One region of the Saccharopolyspora phatthalungensis genome, then DNA from elsewhere that is predicted to be linked to it. Evidence: riboswitches for the same ligand, from Rfam matches in the RefSeq annotation. Region 1 holds a riboswitch; each other region holds the start of a gene.
The links. A riboswitch is a leader RNA that binds a small molecule or an ion and turns the genes downstream of it on or off. The one in region 1 is predicted to bind S-adenosylmethionine.
Positions count from the first base shown of each region.

Region 2: it holds a riboswitch for S-adenosylmethionine, as region 1 does, so the genes downstream of both, BJ970_RS16080 (aminotransferase class V-fold PLP-dependent enzyme) here and BJ970_RS05625 (methionine ABC transporter ATP-binding protein) in region 1, are expected to answer to the same signal.
Region 3: it holds a riboswitch for S-adenosylmethionine, as region 1 does, so the genes downstream of both, thrC (threonine synthase) here and BJ970_RS05625 (methionine ABC transporter ATP-binding protein) in region 1, are expected to answer to the same signal.

Region 1 is NZ_JACHIW010000001.1:1,272,135-1,275,336, reverse strand. Features, by position in the region: gene BJ970_RS05635 (resuscitation-promoting factor) at 1-471, shown strand, start outside; gene rsmA (16S rRNA (adenine(1518)-N(6)/adenine(1519)-N(6))-dimethyltransferase RsmA) at 633-1,502, shown strand; SAM riboswitch class I at 1,677-1,766, shown strand; gene BJ970_RS05625 (methionine ABC transporter ATP-binding protein) at 2,026-3,045, shown strand; gene BJ970_RS05620 (ABC transporter permease subunit) at 3,042-3,202, shown strand, end outside.
Region 2 is NZ_JACHIW010000001.1:3,475,139-3,478,340, forward strand. Features, by position in the region: gene ileS (isoleucine--tRNA ligase) at 1-1,017, shown strand, start outside; SAM riboswitch class IV at 1,331-1,446, shown strand; gene BJ970_RS16080 (aminotransferase class V-fold PLP-dependent enzyme) at 1,485-2,822, shown strand; gene lspA (signal peptidase II) at 2,869-3,202, shown strand, end outside.
Region 3 is NZ_JACHIW010000001.1:602,786-605,987, forward strand. Features, by position in the region: gene BJ970_RS02640 (TSUP family transporter) at 1-42, opposite strand, end outside; gene rpsT (30S ribosomal protein S20) at 273-533, shown strand; gene holA (DNA polymerase III subunit delta) at 653-1,639, opposite strand; SAM riboswitch class I at 1,736-1,865, shown strand; gene thrC (threonine synthase) at 1,878-3,146, shown strand.

The sequences.
Region 1 (3,202 bases):
ATGACGCTGCCGGTCCCGCCGCCGGTGCAGGAGATCGTCGACAACACGATGTTCAAGGGCGATGAGCGGGTCGATTTCCCGGGCGTGCCCGGCGAGAAGATCGTGTTCACCCGGGTCACCACCCGCAATGGCGAGGAGACCGGCCGGGAATCCGTCGGCGAGCGGATCACCAAGCAAGCCCAGCCCAAGGTCGTTCGGGTCGGCGGCAAACAGCGGCCGACCGACGGGATCTGGGACAAGCTGGCGCAGTGCGAGGCGACCGGTAACTGGGCGATGAACAGCGGCAACGGCTACTACGGCGGCCTGCAGTTCGACAAGTCGACCTGGAATGCCTTCGGCGGCGACCAGTACGCGCCGTACCCGCACCAGGCCAGCCGCGAGCAGCAGATCGCGGTCGCGGAGAAGGTCCGGGCCTCCCGCGGTGGGGGCTACGGCGCCTGGCCGAGCTGCTCGTCCAAGCTCGGCCTCTGACGGGCACCCGACCGCCCGTTCCGCGGCGAACGCCACCCACGGGTGAAGAAGTTCCAGGTGAGGGGCCCGCTTGACCAGGCGACTCGGTCAAGTGTGCCCCTCCTGCTTCGCCTGACCGGGGCGCGGAACTGGCGGGTGCGGGCCGCGGGTAGTTTTTCGGTGTGGACGACCAGCAGGCGACGCTGCTCGGCCCGGCCGATGTGCGTCGGCTGGCCGAGGAACTCGACATCCGGCCGACGAAGAAGCTCGGCCAGAACTTCGTGCATGACCCGAACACGGTGCGCCGGATCGTGGCCGCGGCGTCGGTCACGCCGGATGATGTCGTCCTGGAGGTCGGTCCCGGCCTGGGCTCACTGACGCTCGCCCTCCTTCCCGCCTCCGGCGCAGTGACCGCCGTCGAGATCGATCCGGTGCTTGCGGCGCGGCTGCCGCGCACCGCCGCCGAGTTCGCCCCGGCGTTGGCCGAGCGGCTTACCGTGCTCCGAGCTGACGCCCTGCGGGTCCGCGCCGAGGACTTCCCGGAACCGCCGACCGCGCTGGTCGCGAACCTGCCCTACAACGTTGCCGTTCCGGTGGTGCTGCATCTGCTGGCCGAGTTACCGAGCATGGAACACGGCCTGGTCATGGTGCAATCCGAGGTGGCCGACCGGATGGCCGCCAGGCCGGGCAGCCGGGTCTACGGCGTGCCGAGCGCCAAGGCCGCGTGGTTCGCCGATGTGCGCCGCGCCGGTCCCGTGCCGCGCAAGGTGTTCTGGCCGGTGCCCAATGTGGACTCCGGCCTCGTGTCGTTGCGCCGCACCGAACCGCCGTCGACCGCGCCGCGCCAGGAGGTCTTCCGCGTGGTGGATGCGGCGTTCGCCCAGCGGCGCAAGACATTGCGCGCGGCGCTGTCGGGCTGGGCCGGGTCCGCTGCGCACGCGGAGAGCGTTCTGCGGGCGGCCGGGGTGGATCCGGCGGCGCGCGGCGAACAGTTGGAGATCGGCGATTTCGCGCGCATCGCCGAAGCCGCGGCTACCGAGCGCGGTCGCTGAACCACCCGCCTGGCGGCTTGTCAACCGGAATCGCATTACTACGCGGAGTCACGACAACACCTGGTATGTCGAGAAAATTCCCGCTCGTCCAGCTGTGTGATTTGGCAAACGATTTCGGAAAGTGACGACTATCAACTTGCGCTCGAATCCGCCAGTGGGGTCTACTATTCGAGAAATCCATCCCGAGCGGCCGAGAGACCTGGCTCCGCGAAGCCGCAGCAACCACCCGATGCGGGCAGGTGCTAACGCCAGGACCGATGGAGTTGTTGTGGAGTCCAACGCGCTGTTAGCCGACCCGCCTGCGGGCGAGGCCCCTGGGGGCCAGAACAGAGCTCAGCTGGCTCGATCCCGGCAAGCCCACATCCGGAGGCTGCTGACGCAGCGTCGCGTCATCGACCACGGGCGGCGCACCACCACCGCCTGTCGTCGCGAGATGTGACCCAGCCTTCCTCCGTTTCCGAAGTTCCTTGGCCTGTCGCCGTTCTGACGTGCGCGGCCGTCGCGAGCCGATGTGGAGCCGATCGTGATCACAGTTGAGAACCTGACCAAGTCCTTCCAGCACAACAACGGAACCGTCCGCGCCCTCGACGGCGTGTCGATGGACGTCCCGGCCGGTGCGGTGTGCGGCGTGGTCGGCCCGAGCGGGGCCGGCAAGTCCACCCTGGCTCGCTGCATCGCTCTGTTGGAGAAGCCAGACGGCGGCGCTATCCGCGTCGACGACACCGACCTGGTTTCCCTTGACGGCAAGGCCCTCCGCGCTGCTCGTCGGCAGATTGGCGTTGTGCCGCAAGGTGATTCGCTGCTGCGGCAGCGCACGGCCGCGGGTAACGTGGCGCTGCCGCTGGAAGCGGCCGGGCTCACCGGCCCGCAGCGGCGCAGCCGCGTCGGCGAACTGCTGGATCTGGTGGGCCTGACCGACAAGGCCGCTGTCTACCCCGACCAGCTCTCCGGCGGGCAGCGCCAGCGCGTCGCCGTGGCGCGTGCGCTGGCCGCCAAGCCGTCGGTGCTGCTGGCCGACGAGCCGACCTCGGCGCTCGACCCGGGCACCACCGACTCGGTGCTCACCGTGCTGGACCGCGCCCGCGCCGAACTGGGCGTCACCGTGCTGGTCGTCACCCACGACATGGCGGTCGTGCGCAAGCTCGCCGACGACGTTGCGGTGCTGGAGAACGGCCGGGTGGTCGAGCACGGCAAGGTCCTCGACCTGGTCGCCGAGCCCGGCAGCCGGGTGGGCGCCGCACTGCTGCCCGACACCGACCAGGCCGAGCCGCTCAGGCCGACCAACGGTCGGCATGACGTCGTCGCCGAGGTCGTGCTGGTCGGCTTCGCCGCGGTCGGCGCGCTGCTGCCGGAAGCTTCCAGCCGGTTCGGGGTCGAGTTGGCAATCCTGGGCGGCGGGCTGACCCGGCTGGGGGACACGCCGGTGGCGAAGTTCAGGGTCGGCCTGACCGGCGAGCGCGCCGAGGCGGCCCTGAAGTGGATGATCGAGCGGGACGCGCATGTGCGACGCGCCCCGGTTTGCGTTGACGGAGCTGCCGCGTGAGCGATGTGACCCCCTGGTCGGAGGTCCTTGAAATACTTGGTGAAGCGACGATCGACACGCTCTACATGGTGTTGGTGTCGACCCTGCTGGCAGTCCTCGGCGGCCTGCCCCTGGGCGTGCTGCTGCACTCGGCCTCGCCGGTCGGCCTGAGCCCGAA
Region 2 (3,202 bases), 2.2 Mb from region 1:
AAGACCCACGAGCTCGTCGGCGATGTCCAGTCCGCAATGGACTACTTCGACCTGGCCGGGGCCTGTGGATGCGTGCGCGAGTTCCTTGAGGTGCTGACGAACTGGTACGTGCGCCGGTCCCGCGACCGGTTCTGGGCCGGTGACCGGGATGCCATCAACACGCTGCACACCGTGCTGGAAGTGACCTGCCGGGTGGTGGCACCGCTGCTGCCGCTGACCGCCGAGGCGGTCTGGCGCGGGCTGACCGGCGGCCGCTCGGTGCACTTGGCGGACTGGCCGCTGGTCGACGAGTTGCCCGCGGACGCGGCTCTGGTGACCGCGATGGACGAGGTGCGCCAGGTGTGCTCGGCCGCGTCGGCGCTGCGCAAGGCCAACAAGCTGCGGGTGCGGTTGCCGCTGGCCAAGCTCGTGGTCGCCACCCCGGATGCGGAGGCGTTGCGCCCGTTCGCGGACCTGATCCGCGACGAGGTCAACGTCAAGGAACTGGAGCTGAGCACCGATGTCGCCGCGCACGGCCACTTCGAGATCGCGGTGAACGCGCGGGCCGCGGGCCCGCGCCTGGGCCGCGACGTGCAGAAGGTGATCAAGGCGGTGAAGTCCGGCGAGTGGCAGCGCACCGGCGGCACCGTGGTCGCGGCGGGCATCGAGCTCCAGGACGGCGAGTTCACCGAGCGCTTGGTCTCGACCGACCCCGGGGCTGCCTCGGCCCTGCCCGGTGGCATGGGCCTGGTCGTGCTGGACACCGACGTGACCCCGGAGCTGGCGGCCGAGGGCCTGGCTCGCGACGTCGTGCGTGTCGTGCAGCAGGCCCGCAAGGAAGCGGGCTTCGAGGTCTCCGACCGGATCACGGTGACGGTGTCGGCGCCGGCCGAGGTTCAGGAAGCGATCGCCGCGCACCGCGACTTCATCGCGGGCGAAACCCTGGCGAACGCGGTCGAGCCCGGCGACGTGGCCGACGGCTTCACCGGCGCCGTCGGCGAAGGCACCGAAATCAAGGTCACTGTCACCAAGGCCTAGCGAGTGCATCATAAAGTGGTTTGCGTGGCGGTGTGGGTGGCGGAACCTCAGACGCCGCCTGGGCTCCGGGATCCCCGACTGATGTATGCCCAATACACGGCGCTGGGGCTGTCCTCGCCAGGCGACGTCTGAGCCGTTTGGGATCCCTTGGGCAGGCGGTGCGAGCTGAGTCCCACACGGCAAGCGGCTTACGCCGCTTATAAACAGGGCCTGAGCGCCCTCTCGTCATTTGTCGGTGTGACCAACGCCGCTCCCACGTTTCGGGAATCTTGTTGCCCGGCGTGGGGGCGGTTTTCTACTGTGTTCAGTCGAAGGTCATGAGCGCCAGCATCAAGCCCCGGCTTGCTGGCCGGCAACCCTCCAACCGCGGTGGGGTGCCCCGGGTGAGGACCTGGCCGGTCGTGCAGGGCGATCCGGCAAGCGCGGACCCCCTGGGCGGGTCCGATGAGGCCCCCGAGGAGGGCGTCGTGTCTTCTGCCGTCATCGAAATCCCCTCGCAGTCCAATGTGGAGTGCCGGATTCCCGCCGTGGTCGGCGGCGCGCTGGAGGTTCCGCTGGTCACCGGCGGGCGCATCGGTTACGCGAATCTCGATCATGCGGCCAGCGCGCCCTGCCTGGAGTCCGTGCAGACGGCGGTCAACGAGTTGCTGCCCTGGTACGCGAGCGTGCATCGCGGCGCCGGGTTCGCCTCCCAGGTGTGCACCCGGGTCTACGAGGAGGCGCGGGGCAAGCTGCTGGACTTCGTCGGTGCTCGCCGCACCGATTCGGTGATCTTCACCCGCAACACCACCGATTCCCTGAACCTGCTGGGCCGGGCGCTGCCGCGCGGCACGTCTGTCGTGGTCTTCGACACCGAACACCACGCGGCGCTGCTGCCCTGGACCGGCCCGCGGGTGCGCCGCCTCCCCGCGCCGGAGACACCGGCGGGCGCGGTCGCCGCACTGGACGCCGCGCTGGCCGACTGCCCGGAAGGGCCACGGCTCGCGGTGATCACGGGCGCCTCCAACGTCACTGGGGAACTGTGGCCGGTGGCCGACCTGGCGCGGGTGGCGCGCCGCCGCGGGGCTCGCACCGTGCTCGACGCCGCGCAGCTCGCGCCGCACCGGCCGGTGCGGATCACCGAGCTTGACGTGGACTACGTGGCGATCTCGGGGCACAAGCTGTACGCGCCCTTCGGGGCCGGCGCGCTGGTCGGCCGTGCGGACTGGCTCAACGCCGCCGAGCCGTACCTGGCGGGCGGTGGCGCGACCCGGTTGGTGCAGGAAGCGTCGGTCAGCTGGACCACCGGGCCGGAGCGGCACGAGGCCGGTTCGCCGAACACCGTCGGCGTGCACGCGCTGGCCAGGGCCTGCGAGACGCTCGCGGCGAACTGGACGCATGTCGTCGAGCATGAGGAGTCGCTGCTGCATCGGCTGCGGGCCGGTCTGCGCGACGTGCCAGGGCTGCGCGAGCTTTGCTTGTTCGACGCCGATCACGACCGGGTCGGCGTGGTGAGCTTCACCGTTGACGGTCGGGACCCCGGCCTGCTGGCCGCTGCGCTTTCCGCGGAGCACGGCATCGGCGTTCGCGACGGGTTGTTCTGCGCGCACGTGGCCACGCGACGGTTGCTCTCGCGTGCGGGATCGGACTCCGATCGGGCGGTGCGGGTCAGCGTCGGGCTGGGCACGACCAACGAGCAAGTCGACCGGTTCGTCAACGCCCTGCGGTGGCTGGTGACCCAGGGCCCGAGCTGGAATTACGAGCAGGTCGACGGCCGCTGGACCCCGGTCGGCGACCCGCGGCCCGCCCCGGACTTCCTGTCCTGACCCCGAGCGGGTACTGGTGCGATGCTTTGGTTCCGGTTCAGGGACAATGACTCTCGTGAGCACCGAGCAGTCCCCCCAAGAACAGTCCTCAGCGGAGCAGGCGGACGCTGGGTCGACCGCCGCGGAACGAGCCCCTGAGACGCAGCCCGAGGCGGCCGACGAGTCGCCGCGGGATGGGTCCCGGAAGCTGCTCGCCCTGCTGGGTGGGGTGGCCGTCGTCGCCCTAGGCATCGACATCGTCACCAAGATCGCCGTGGTGGCCAACCTGGAGGGCCACGCGCCGGTCAGGCTGCTCGGGGGCGTGCTCTATCTCGACGTGCTGCGCAACCCGGGCGCCGCGTTCTCCCTGGCCACCGGCATGACCTGGCTGCTGGCGCTGC
Region 3 (3,202 bases), 670 kb from region 1:
AGACAGATCGGCGAATCCGGGCCAGTTCAACGCTGCGAGCACGAGACTCGACCCTATGGTGTGCAGGCACCGGTTCCGAGCTGATGTGATCGCTCTCGCGGCTGGTGTGACCATTCACGCCCTGCGCCGCCCGGTCGCCATCCACGCAGGTGGCCGCTGTTAGCATGGACGACCGTGCCGTGCGGCATTCCGCCGTGGAGGAAACCTGCCTGAGCGCAGCGCCGACGACAGCGCGGCACGATCGATTCAACAGACGAGAAAGAGGCGCCACCGTGGCCAACATCAAGTCCCAGATGAAGCGGATCAAGACCAACGAGCAGAACCGGCAGCGCAACAAGGCCGTGAAGTCCTCGGTCAAGAGCGCCATCCGCAAGTTCCGCGAGGCCGCTGACGCCGGCGAGAAGGACAAAGCCCTCGACCTGCAGCGGGCCGCCAGCCGCGCACTGGACAAGGCCGCCAGCAAGGGTGTCATCCACAAGAACCAGGCCGCGAACAAGAAGTCCGCGATGGCGCAGCGCGCCAACCAGCTCTGAGCTGAAGCCGAGCTTCGGCCCCTTCCTCGTTTCCGGGGAAGGGGCCTTTTGCCGTTCACCCGTCCCGGGCGGAGACCGCGATTTCTCTTGAAACCGCTAGCGGCTATGAACCGCGAGGGTCAGGAGCGTTGGTTGCGCAGCTCCACGAGGCGCAGGACGGTGCGTTCCAGGGCGTAGGTGGCGTCGGCGGCCATGCCCTTGACCCCGGCGTTGACCTCGGCGACCGCCTGGAGAGCTTCGGCGAGGCTCGTCGGGTTCCAGCCCCGGGACTGCGCCAGCGCCTTCTTCACCTTCCAAGCGGGCATGCCCAGCTCACCGGCCAGCCGGAACGGATCGTTTCGACCACCGGCGGCGGCCACCCGGCCGATGGTGCGGACCGAGTCCGCGAGGGCGTCGGCGATCAGCACGTGCGGGACGCCGAGCTGCACCGCCCACCGCAGCGCCTCCAAGGCGGCGGCCCGGTCCCCGGTCACCGCCTTCTCCGCGACCGCGAAGCCGGTCACCTCGGCCCGGCCGCGGTGGTAGCGGCGCACCGCCGTCTCGTCGACCTTGCCGCCGGTGTCGGCGACCAGCTGCGCCGCGGCCGACGACAACTCGCGCAGGTCCGAGCCGACCGTTTCGAGCAGCGCGGCCACTCCGGCTGCATCGGTCTTGCCACCGGCCCGGCGCACCTCGTCGCGGACGAAGGCCTCCCGCTCGGCAGGCTTGGTGATCTTGTTGCACTCGGTGACCCGCGCGCCGAGTTTGCGTAGCGCATTGGGCAGTTCCTTGGCGTGCTTGGACCGGCCGCCGCCGCTGTGCACGATGACGAGCGTGACCCCGTCCGCCGGTTGCCGGGCGTGCGTAAGCAAGGCTTCGGCGATCTCCTTGCCGACATCCTGCGCGGACTCCACGGCGAGCACCCGACCCTCCGCGAACAGCGACGGGCTGAGCAGTTCGGCCAGCTCAGGCGGGGTGAGTTCGCTCACCTTCACCCGGCGCAGTTCGGCTTCCGGATCAGCGGCGCGGGCCGCCCCGACCGCGGCCCACAGCGCGCGTTCCACCAGCAGTTCTTCATCGCCGAGAACCAGATGCAGCGGATCGGGAACCACGGCCGGTGCGCTCATGCATGCATCGTCGCACGCCCCCGTGACGGTCCCGCCATCTGGATCGCGCTGGCCAGAACCTGGCACGGTCCACTAGCGTTGCCGACACAACTGCATAGCTCATCCAGAGGGGCAGAGGGAACGGCCCGACGAAGCCCCGGCAACCGTTCGTCAGCGAATCGTGCGCGACGCGAGGTCTCTGACGAAAGCGGTGCCAATTCCGACCCGTCCGCGGGACAGATGAGGAGAGGACCTCGCGATGACTGCTGCTGCCCACGCCCAGACCCCCGCGAACAAGGCGTTCGACCTGGGAAATGCCGTCGAACTAGTGTCCAAGGAAGAGGGGCACCGGCAGCCGCTGGCCCCCGAGTTCGTCTCGCTGGAAGACTTCTCCCCGCTTGAGGTCGCCTACGACTTCGGCCGCATCCGTCGCGAGGACATCGAATCCGGGCCGCGCTCCATCTGGCGCTACAAGCAGCTGCTCCCGGTTCCCTCCAACGTCGAAGAACACCCGAACACCGAGCCGGGCTGTACCCGGCTGATCCGGGCCGACAAGCTCGCGAAGGCGTTGGGCGTCAAGCGAATCTGGGTCAAGGACGACACCGGCAACCCCACCCACTCGTTCAAGGACCGCGTCGTCGCGGTGGCGCTGGCCGCCGCCCGCGAGTTCGGATTCAGGGTGTTGGCCTGCCCGTCGACCGGCAACCTCGCCAACGCAGTGGCCGCCGCGGCGGCCCGCGCCGGCTGGGACTCGGTGGTGCTGGTGCCCAAAACCTTGGAACGGGCCAAGATCCTGATGAGCGCGGTCTACGACGGATCGCTGCTGGCCGTCGACGGCAACTACGACGACGTGAACCGGCTGGCCACCGAGCTCGCCTCGGAGCACGAGGACTGGGCGTTCGTCAACGTCAACGTGCGCCCCTACTACTCCGAAGGCTCCAAGACGCTGGCCTTCGAGGTCGCCGAGCAGCTCGGTTGGCGCAAACCCGAGCAGATCGTGGTGCCCATCGCCTCCGGCGCGCAGCTGACCAAGGTCTACAAGGGATTCAACGAGTTGGGCCAGGTCGGTCTGGTGGAGCCGAGCCCGGTGCGGATCTTCGGCGCGCAGGCCACCGGCTGCTCCCCGGTGTCGACGGCGTACAAGAACGGCCACGACGTGGTCCAGCCGGTGCGGCCGGACACCATCGCCCGCTCGCTGGCCATCGGCGCCCCGGCCGACGGCCCGTACGTGCTGGACATCGTGCGCAAGACCGGCGGTGCGATCGAGGACGTCAGCGACGACGAGGTCCGCGAGGGCATCCGACTGCTGGCCCGCACCGAGGGCATCTTCGCCGAGACCGCCGGCGGGGTCACCGTGGCCACGGCGAAGAAGCTCATCGAGACCGGGAAGATCGACCCGGACGCCGAAACAGTGCTGCTGATCACCGGTGACGGACTGAAGACCCTGGACGCGGTGCAGGACCAGATCGGCCCAAAGGCCACCGTCGCCCCGACCACCGAAGCGGTCAACCAAGCCCTGGGTCTCTGAGCCCGGTTACAGGGGCCCCAGCCATCCTGATCGAAGACGAGCGGCGCCACGCCACG